DNA from 2 places in the Micromonospora chersina genome. Region 1 is predicted to be linked to the other one. Evidence: predicted binding sites of a transcription regulator. Region 1 holds the regulator's gene; the other holds the start of a gene.
The links. The regulator HrcA, encoded in region 1, represses chaperone genes, less so after heat shock. The targets are predictions, from matches to a motif close to GGTTNGCACNCTCNNNNNGAGNGTGCNAACC.
Positions count from the first base shown of each region.

Region 2: groES (co-chaperone GroES) is a predicted target of HrcA. The motif match lies at 2,992-3,022, and genes of this name have one in related genera.

Region 1 is NZ_FMIB01000002.1:5,714,440-5,718,847, reverse strand. Features, by position in the region: gene GA0070603_RS26670 (16S rRNA (uracil(1498)-N(3))-methyltransferase) at 1-215, opposite strand, end outside; gene dnaJ (molecular chaperone DnaJ) at 217-1,359, opposite strand; gene hrcA (heat-inducible transcriptional repressor HrcA) at 1,434-2,456, opposite strand; gene GA0070603_RS32430 (DUF4870 domain-containing protein) at 2,687-3,352, shown strand; gene hemW (radical SAM family heme chaperone HemW) at 3,401-4,408, opposite strand, start outside.
Region 2 is NZ_FMIB01000002.1:5,130,718-5,135,125, reverse strand. Features, by position in the region: gene GA0070603_RS23970 (molybdopterin-dependent oxidoreductase) at 1-704, opposite strand, end outside; gene groL (chaperonin GroEL) at 829-2,472, opposite strand; gene groES (co-chaperone GroES) at 2,543-2,857, opposite strand; partial or broken gene GA0070603_RS32730 (helix-turn-helix domain-containing protein) at 3,190-3,564, shown strand; gene GA0070603_RS32725 (DUF397 domain-containing protein) at 3,568-3,759, shown strand; gene GA0070603_RS23950 (THUMP-like domain-containing protein) at 3,803-4,408, shown strand, end outside.

The DNA.
Region 1 (4,408 bases):
TCGACGTACCCCCGGGAGGTGACCCGGAGGTCGAGGGTGCCCTTGCCGACCGCGCTGACCACGGCGGTGGCCGTGCCGCCCCGCCCGTCGGCGAGCAGCAGTTCCTCGCCGACGCGCAGCCGCTGCACGGTGGCCGCGTGGTGCCCCTCCGGGCCGTCCAGCGTCAGCGTGTCACCGGTGGGCAGCGCCTCGACCAGGAACAGCGGCGCCGACACCTCAGGCGTGCCCGTTGAAGGCGTCGCGCATCCGGGAGAAGAAGCCGCCCTGCTTGCTCAGCTCGGCGACCTCCTCGCCCCGGGTCTTGGCGAAATCGCGCAGCATCCGCTCCTGGTCGGCGTCGAGCTTCGTCGGGGTCCGCACGTCGAGGTGGACGTAGAGGTCGCCCCGGCCGGTGCCGCGCAGGTGCGGCACGCCGCGGGCCCGCAGCCGCAGCGTGCTGCCCGGCTGGGTGCCCGGCTTGACGTCGACGGTCTCCTCGCTGTCCAGCGTCTTGATGGTCAGCCGGGTGCCGAGCGCGGCGGCGGTCATCGGCACGGTGACCCGGCAGTGCAGGTCGTCGCCCTTGCGGGAGTAGACGTCGTGCGGCCGCTCGTGGATCTCCACGTAGAGGTCGCCGGCGGTGCCGCCGCCCGGGCCCACCTCGCCCTGCTGGGCCAGCCGGATCCGCATGCCGTCCTCGACGCCCGCCGGGATCTTGACGGTGAGCGACCGGCGGGTGCGCACCCGGCCGTCGCCCGCGCAGGTGGGGCAGGGGTGCGGGATGGTGGTGCCGTAGCCCTGGCAGACGGTGCACGGCCGGGCGGAGACCACCTGGCCGAGGAAGGTCCGCTGCACCGACTGCACCTCGCCGCGACCGCCGCACGCCTCACAGGTGGCCAGGTGGGTGCCGGCCGCGGTGCCGGCGCCGGCGCAGGTGGTGCAGAGCACCGCGGTGTCGACGGTGATCGGCGCCTCGACGCCGAACGCCGTCTCGTTCAGGTCCAGCTCCAGCCGCAGGATCGCGTCGGCGCCCGGCCGGGTACGCGGCCGAGGGCCACGAGCGCCGCCCGCGGCGCCGCCGAAGAACGCGTCCATGATGTCCTGGAAGCCGACGAACGGGCCGGCGCCGCCCGGACCACCCGGACCCGCGCCCCCGCCGCCCGGGGCGAGCGGGTCGCCGCCCAGGTCGACGATCTGCCGTTTCCGATCGTCCGAGAGGACCTCGTACGCGGCGTTGATGTCCTTGAACTTCTCCTGTGCCTCCGGGTCCGGATTGACGTCCGGGTGGAACTGCCGCGCCAGCTTGCGGTAGGCGCGCTTGATCTCGTCGTCGGAGGCGTCCCGGCTCACGCCGAGAATGCCGTAGTAGTCCCTGGCCACTGCGTTCGGTGTCCTCATGTTTCGTCTCGCGTTGCGCCGGTCGTCGGCCGGAGCCGGCCGTCGGCCCTGACTGGTCAGTTCTGGGCCAGCAGTTCGCCCACGTAGCGTGCCACGGCCCTCACCGTGGCGATGGTGCCGGGGTAGTCCATCCGGGTCGGGCCGAGCACGCCGAGACCACCCACGATGGTGGCACCCGGGCCGTAGCCGGTGCTGACCACCGAGGCGGCGCGCAGGTTGTCGATCTCGTTCTCGTCGCCGATGAGCACCCGGGTGGTGCTCGGCTCGGCCTCCCCGATCAGCTTGAGCAGCACGACCTCCTCCTCGAGCGCCTCGAGGATCGGCCGCAGCGAGCCCTGGAAGTCGAGCAGGCCGCCCCGGGTGAGGTTGGCCGTGCCGGCCAGGGCGATGCGCTCCTCGTGCCGTTCGACCAGGGTCTCCAGCAGCACGGTGGAGAGCGTGGCCATGGCCGGGCGCAGCTGCGGCGTGGACTCGTCGACCAGGGCCTGCACCAGCGGCGGGGTGTCGGACAGCCGACTGCCGACGAGCTTCTCGTTGACCAGGCGGCGCAGGTCGGTCACGTCCTCGGCCGGGACCGGCCCGGGCATCTCGACCAGCCGCTGCTCGACCCGGCCGGTGTCGGCGATCATGACGACCATCAGCCGGGTGGTGGAGATCGGCACCAGCTCCAGGTGGCGCACCTTGGAGCGGGCGAGGCTCGGGTACTGCACCACGGCGACCTGTCGGGTGAGCTGTGCCAGCAGCCGGACGGTGCGGTGCACCACGTCGTCGAGGTCGACCGCGCCGACCAGGAAGCGCTCGATGGCCCGGCGCTCGGCCGGGCTGAGCGGCTTGACCCGGGAGAGCCGGTCGACGAACAGCCGGTAGCCGCGGTCGGTGGGCACCCGGCCGGCACTGGTGTGCGGCTGCCGGATGTAGCCCTCCTCCTCCAGCACCGCCATGTCGTTGCGCACGGTCGCCGGGGAGACGCCCAGCTGGTGGCGCTCGACCAGGGCCTTGCTGCCGACCGGCTCCTGCGTGGCGACGTAGTCCTCGACGATCGCGCGCAGCACGGCGAGCTTGCGGTCGTCGAGACCCATCTCCCCACCTCCTGACGCACCTCGTCGCACCGGCGCGGGGCGTCCGCCGGGCGTCTGGCACTCGACTGTAGCGAGTGCCAGTCTACGTCGGCGTGCCCGCCGACGCGATGATCAGCGACGCACCTCCGGTGCGGCCCGCCGCACATCCGGCCCGCCAGGGCCGAACAGCCGGACATCCCGGGCGATCCCGCTCTGGTGCGCCCTTGCCACCGGGACCTACCGTGACGGCCATGACTGAACCTCCTCGCCCTCCCGGAGCGGGGGACTCCGGCGCCCCGCCGCCGGAGGCGACCCCGCCGTCGGCACCGTACGGCTCGTCGTCGGCGGACGAGCCCCCCACCGCACCACTGTCCGGGGCACCGGCGCCGGGCGGCTATCCCCCGCCCGGTGGCTATCCGCCGCCTCCCGGCGGCCAGCCGCCGTCGGGCGGTTACCCGCCCCCGGGCGGCTACCCTCCGCCGGGTGGCTACCCCCCGCCGGGCGGCTACGGCGCGCCGGGCGCCGGCTACCCGGGCGGCGGCGCGTACGGTGCGCCCGCCGGCTACGCCAACAACGACGACAAGACCTGGTCGCTCATCGCGCACTTCGGCGGCCCGGTGGGTGTCGTGGTCGGCGGCAGCCTGCTCGGCTGGGTGGCGCCGCTCATCGCGTTCTCCGCCAAGGGCCAGCAGTCCCCCACCGTGCGCGCGCACGCGGTCGCCGCGCTGAACTTCCAGATCACCTGGGTCATCGCGACGCTGATCAGCTTCGTGCTGGCCGTGGTCACCTGCGGCCTGCTGTTCTTCATCCCGATCATCGTCGCCCTGATCCCGATCATCTTCGGCATCATCGGCGGCGTGAAGGCCACCGAGGGCGTCCTCTACCGCTACCCGATGACCTACACGTTCGTGAAGTGACCGACCCGGCCGGCCCACGGGCCGGCCGGGACCCGGCGCGTCAGGCGATCAGGGCAGCAGGTCGCGCACGACCGCGTCGGCGAGCAGCCGGCCGCGCAGGGTGAGCACCGCCCGGCCGGCGGCGTACGCCTCGGCATCCAGCAGGCCGTCGGCCCGGGCCCGCTCGGCGCCCGCCCGACCCGCCTCGTCGAGCCCGGACAGCGGCAGCCCGGTGGCGAGCCGCAGCCGCAGCATCACGTCCTCCATGTGCGCCTCGTCCGGCGTGAGCACCTCCCGGGCCAGGCCGGGCGACTCCCCGGCGGCCAGCCGCTGGGCGTACGCCGTCGGGTGCTTGACGTTCCACCAGCGCACCCCGCCGACGTGGCTGTGCGCCCCCGGGCCGAGGCCCCACCAGTCGGCGCCCGTCCAGTAGAGCAGGTTGTGCCGGCACCGGGCCGCCTCGGAGCGCGCCCAGTTGGAGACCTCGTACCAGGAGAAGCCGGCCGCGCCGAGGGCGGCCTCAGCGGCCAGGTAGCGGTCCGCCGCCACGTCGTCACTGGGGTACGGCAGCTCGCCGCGCCGCATCCGGGCGGCAAGCCGCGTGCCGTCCTCCACGATGAGGGCGTACGCGCTGACGTGGTCCACCCCCGCCGCCACCACCTGGTCCAGGGAGGCGGCGAAGTCCTCGGCGCTCTCCCCCGGCGTGCCGTAGATCAGGTCCAGGTTCACGTGGTCGAAGCCGGCGTCGCGGGCCTCCAGCGCGGCGGCGGTGGCCCGGCCGGCGCTGTGCTGCCGGTCGAGGATCGCCAGCACCCCGGGCGCCGCGGACTGCATGCCCAGCGAGATCCGCGTGTAGCCGGCGGCCCGCAGCGTCCTGAGCGACTCCGGGGTGACCGTCTCGGGGTTGGCCTCCGTGGTCACCTCGGCGCCGGCGGCCAGTCCCCAGGTGCGGTCGATGCCGTCGAGGATCCGGGCCAGGTCGTCGGCGGGGAGCAGCGTGGGCGTGCCGCCGCCCACGAAGACGGTGTCCACCCGGGGCGGCGGGGTGTCGCCCAGCACCCGGCCGGCGAGGGCCAG
Region 2 (4,408 bases), 580 kb from region 1:
ACGCCCCGCTGGCCGGCCAGCCAGTGCCCGCCGAACCCCGCCACCGCGGCCGTGCCGGCCAGCAGGCCGACGCCGCGCAGGAACCGGCGCCGCGACTCGTGGTCGGCCGGTTCCTGCGGCTCCCACCCGGCCGGCTCGTCGGGCGCGAGCGCGGCGATGGAGGGAGGCGGCGCGGGCGACGGCGACGGGGCCCGAGACGGCGTATGCGACGGCGACGCGGATGGCGCGCCGGGCGCCGGCGTGCCGGCCGAGGCCGGTGACGTGACGTCACTGGCCAACGGGCCCGCCACGAAGGCCCAGAGGGTGACCGCCCCCAGCCCGCCGCCGACCAGGGAGGGCAGCGCGTCGTAGGCGTCCGCGCCGGCCCGGGTCAGCGCGGCGGCCACCCCGAGGGCGCCGAACGCGGCGATGCCGGCCAGGCCGAGCCACAGCCGGCGGGCGGCCAGCACGCCGAGCAGCGCCGCGATCGCCGCCAGCAGCACCGACGTGCCGACCAGCAGGGCGACCTTGTCGTACGTGCCGAAGACCGCGATGGCGAACTGCTTGAGCGGCTCGGGCACCGCGTCGACCACCAGCCCGCCGACCGCGATCAGCGGCGCGGAGCGGGGGCCGGTGAAGACGGCCACCGGTTCGGCCACGCCGATCGCGACGGCCGCGGCGGTGACCCCGGCCAGCGCGGCTCGACCGCGCGACATGCTGCTCACGGCGACAAGTGTCGTCGCTCGGAGCGGGCGGTCGCCAACCCCGTCAGCGTTCCGTAAGCAGATACGGGTCAGGGCACACCCCGTGGTGGCGGTGTGCCCTGACGTCAGGCCGTACGGCGCGGGATCAGAAGCCCGGGCCGTGCTGGTGGCCGTGCCCGTGACCGTGGCCGTGACCGGCGGCGGCCGGCTCGGCCTTCTCCGGCTTCTCCACCACGAGGCTCTCGGTGGTGAGCAGCAGGCCGGCGATCGACGCCGCGTTGGAGACCGCGTTGCGGGTCACCTTCACCGGGTCGAGGATGCCGGACCGGACCAGGTCGACGTACTCGCCGTTGGCGGCGTTGAGGCCGTTGCCCCACTCCTGGCCGGCGACCTTCTGCACCACCACGTAGCCGTCGTGGCCGGCGTTCTGGGCGATCCAGCGCAGCGGCTCGACGAGCGCCTTGCGCACGATCGAGACGCCGACCTTCTCGTCACCGGTGAAGCCCAGGTCGTCGTCGAGCACCGGCAGGATCTGGGCCAGGGCGGCGCCGCCACCCGGGACCGTGCCCTCCTCGACCGCGGCCTTGGTCGCCGAGATGGCGTCCTCGATGCGGTGCTTGCGCTCCTTCATCTCGACCTCGGTGGCCGCGCCGGCCTTGATCACCGCGATGCCACCGGAGAGCTTCGCCAGCCGCTCGGCCAGCTTCTCCCGGTCCCACTCGGAGTCCGAGGCCTCGATCTCCTTGCGGATCTGGGCGACCCGGTCGGCGACCTCGGCGGACTGGCCGCCGCCGTCGACGACGGTGGTGTTCTCCTTGTCGACCACGACGCGACGGGCGGTGCCGAGCACCTCCAGGCCGACCTGGTCGAGCTTGTAGCCCAGCTCCGGGGCGACCAGCTCGGCGCCGGTCAGGATCGCCATGTCCTGGAGCATCGCCTTGCGGCGGTCGCCGAAGCCGGGGGCCTTCACGGCGCAGACCTTGATGGTCTTGCGGATCGCGTTGACCACCAGCGTGGACAGGGCCTGGCCCTCGACGTCCTCGGCGATGATGAGCAGCGGCTTGTTGTTCTGGAGGACCTTCTCCAGCAGCGGCAGCAGCTCCTCGATCGCCGAGATCTTCTGCGTGGTGATCAGGATGTACGGGTCCTCCAGGACCGCCTCCTGCGCCTCCACGTCGGTGACGAAGTTCGGCGAGATGAAGCCCTTGTCGAACTGGAGACCCTCGGTCACCTCCAGCTCGGTGGTGAGGGCGGAGCCCTCCTCGACGGTGATGACACCGTCGCGGCCGACCCGCTCCATGGCCTCGGCGATCAGCTCGCCGATGGTGGCGTCCTGCGCGGAGATCGTCGCGACGTGCGCGATCGACTCCTTGTCGGCCACCTCGACGGCCCGGCCGAGCAGCGCCTCGGAGACCTTGGCGGCCGCCGCGTCGATGCCCCGCTTGAGGCCGGTCGGGTTGGCCCCGGCCGCCACGTTGCGCAGGCCCTCGCGGACCATGGCCTGGGCCAGCACGGTCGCGGTGGTGGTCCCGTCGCCGGCGACGTCGTTGGTCTTGGTCGCCACCTCCTTGACCAGCTGCGCGCCGAGGTTCTCGTACGGGTTGGTGAGCTCGATCTCCTTGGCGATCGTCACGCCGTCGTTGGTGATCGTGGGCGCACCAAACTTCTTGTCCAGGACGACGTTGCGCCCGCGCGGGCCGAGAGTGACCTTGACCGCGTCCGCGAGGGCGTTGACACCGTGCTCCAGCAGGTGCCGGGCGTCGTCCGAGAAGCTCAGGATCTTCGCCATCTGTATCCCTTCGAAGCGACGTTGCCCCGGCCCGGCGAGCCGGACCGGGGCAACGACACTGATCGGTTGCTTACTTCTCGATGACCGCGAGGACGTCGCGGGCGGAGAGCACCAGGTACTCCTCGCCGGCGTACTTGACCTCGGTGCCGCCGTACTTCGAGTAGAGGACGGTGTCGCCGACCTTGACGTCGATCGGCACGCGGTTGCCCTTGTCGTCGATCCGGCCCGGGCCGACAGCGAGGACGGTGCCCTCCTGCGGCTTCTCCTTGGCGGTGTCGGGGATCACGATGCCCGAGGCGGTGGTGGTCTCGGCCTCGTTCGCCTGGACCACGATGCGGTCCTCGAGCGGCTTGATCGCAACCTTGGTCGCGGTAGTCACGGGCATACCCTCCTGGGGTACTTGGTGTCGTTGCCGGTCGGCGCGCCGACCGGCGTCAATCTGCCACATGCCACCGGGCGGGGCCGTCGTCGCGGGTGCCGGTCCGCCTGGCGTTCAACCCCCGGACACCAGGGCCCGGGCGTTGGCACCCTCAGGGTGAGAGTGCTAATCGCAGGTTATTCCTCGGCTAGCACTCCGTCAAGGAGAGTGCCAGCGCGCCGCCTCCCCGTGTCGCCACAGTTCCGCCACACGTCACCGCAACATGCCCGGAACGTCTCGACGCACCGTGACCGGATCCCTACCGTTCGGGGCCGTAGCCGTCGAGGAGGGAGGGCCGGATGACCCAGGTGCCGACGTTGACGTTCCTGCGCGAGCAGCTCCGGCGGGCGCGGCAGGCGCGCGGGCTCAGCCAGGAGGAGCTGGGCAAGCTGGTGAACTATTCGTCGTCGCAGGTGAGCGCGGTGGAGACCGGCGACCGCCCGGTCCGGCCCGACTACCTGGCCCGCGTCGACGGGGTGCTCGACACCGGCGGCCTCTTCGCCACCATGCTGCAGCTGATCCGGTTCCACGCCGCGCCCGACTGGTTCCGTCCCTGGGAGGAGATCGAGCGCGAGGCCACCTCCCTCCGCTGGTACGGCCCTACCGCGATTCCCGGCCTGCTCCAGACCGAAGCGTATGCGCGGGCGATGCTGGCTGATCGAGGAAGTGGTGACGACATGGACCTGAGCCGCGCCGCCTGGCGCAAGGCGTCACGCAGCAACGCCAACGGCGGCGCGTGCGTCGAGGTCGCCGACAACCTGCCGGGCGTGGTCGCCGTCCGGGACAGCAAGGACCCGAGCGGCCCGGTGCTCACCTTCGACCCGGCGAGCTGGCGCGCCTTCGTCGTCGCCACCCCCACCTTCCGCTGACACCACCGTCCGGGCCGACCGGCGCGGCCGGGAGAATGCACCGGTGGACCTGGAACAGTTCGCTGCCCTGCGTACCCCCGAGGGGTCGGCCGCGCTCGACGCGGCGGCCCGGGTGGCCGGCGGCGACCCGCTGACGGCGGCGGCCGCGCTCCGCTCCGCCGGAGTGCCGGCGGGGCTCGCGGCGGCGGCGCTGACCCAGGCGGAGCTGCGCCGCCGCGCGGCCGGCAAGTTCGGCCCGGCGGCGAGCGGCATGTTCCTCACGCGGGCGGGCCTGGAGCAGGCCACCCGGGGGGTCGTCGCGCGGCGCCGGGCGGAACGCCTGCGCGCCGCGGGCGTCGCCACCCTCGCCGACCTGGGTTGCGGCCTCGGGGCAGACGCGCTCGCGGCGGCCCGCGCCGGCATCCGGGTGTACGGCGTGGAGGCCGACCCGCTGACCGCCGCCATGGCGGCCGCGAACGCCGAGGCCGCCGGGCTGGCCGACCTGTTCACGGTGGAGTGCGGGGACGCGACGGCGTTCGACGTGACCCGGGTCGACGGGGTCTTCTGTGACCCGGCCCGGCGGAAGGCCGGCACCGGCCGGCGGATCTTCGACCCGAACGCCTACTCGCCGCCCTGGGACTTCGTCACCGGCCTGGCCGAGCGGGTGCCG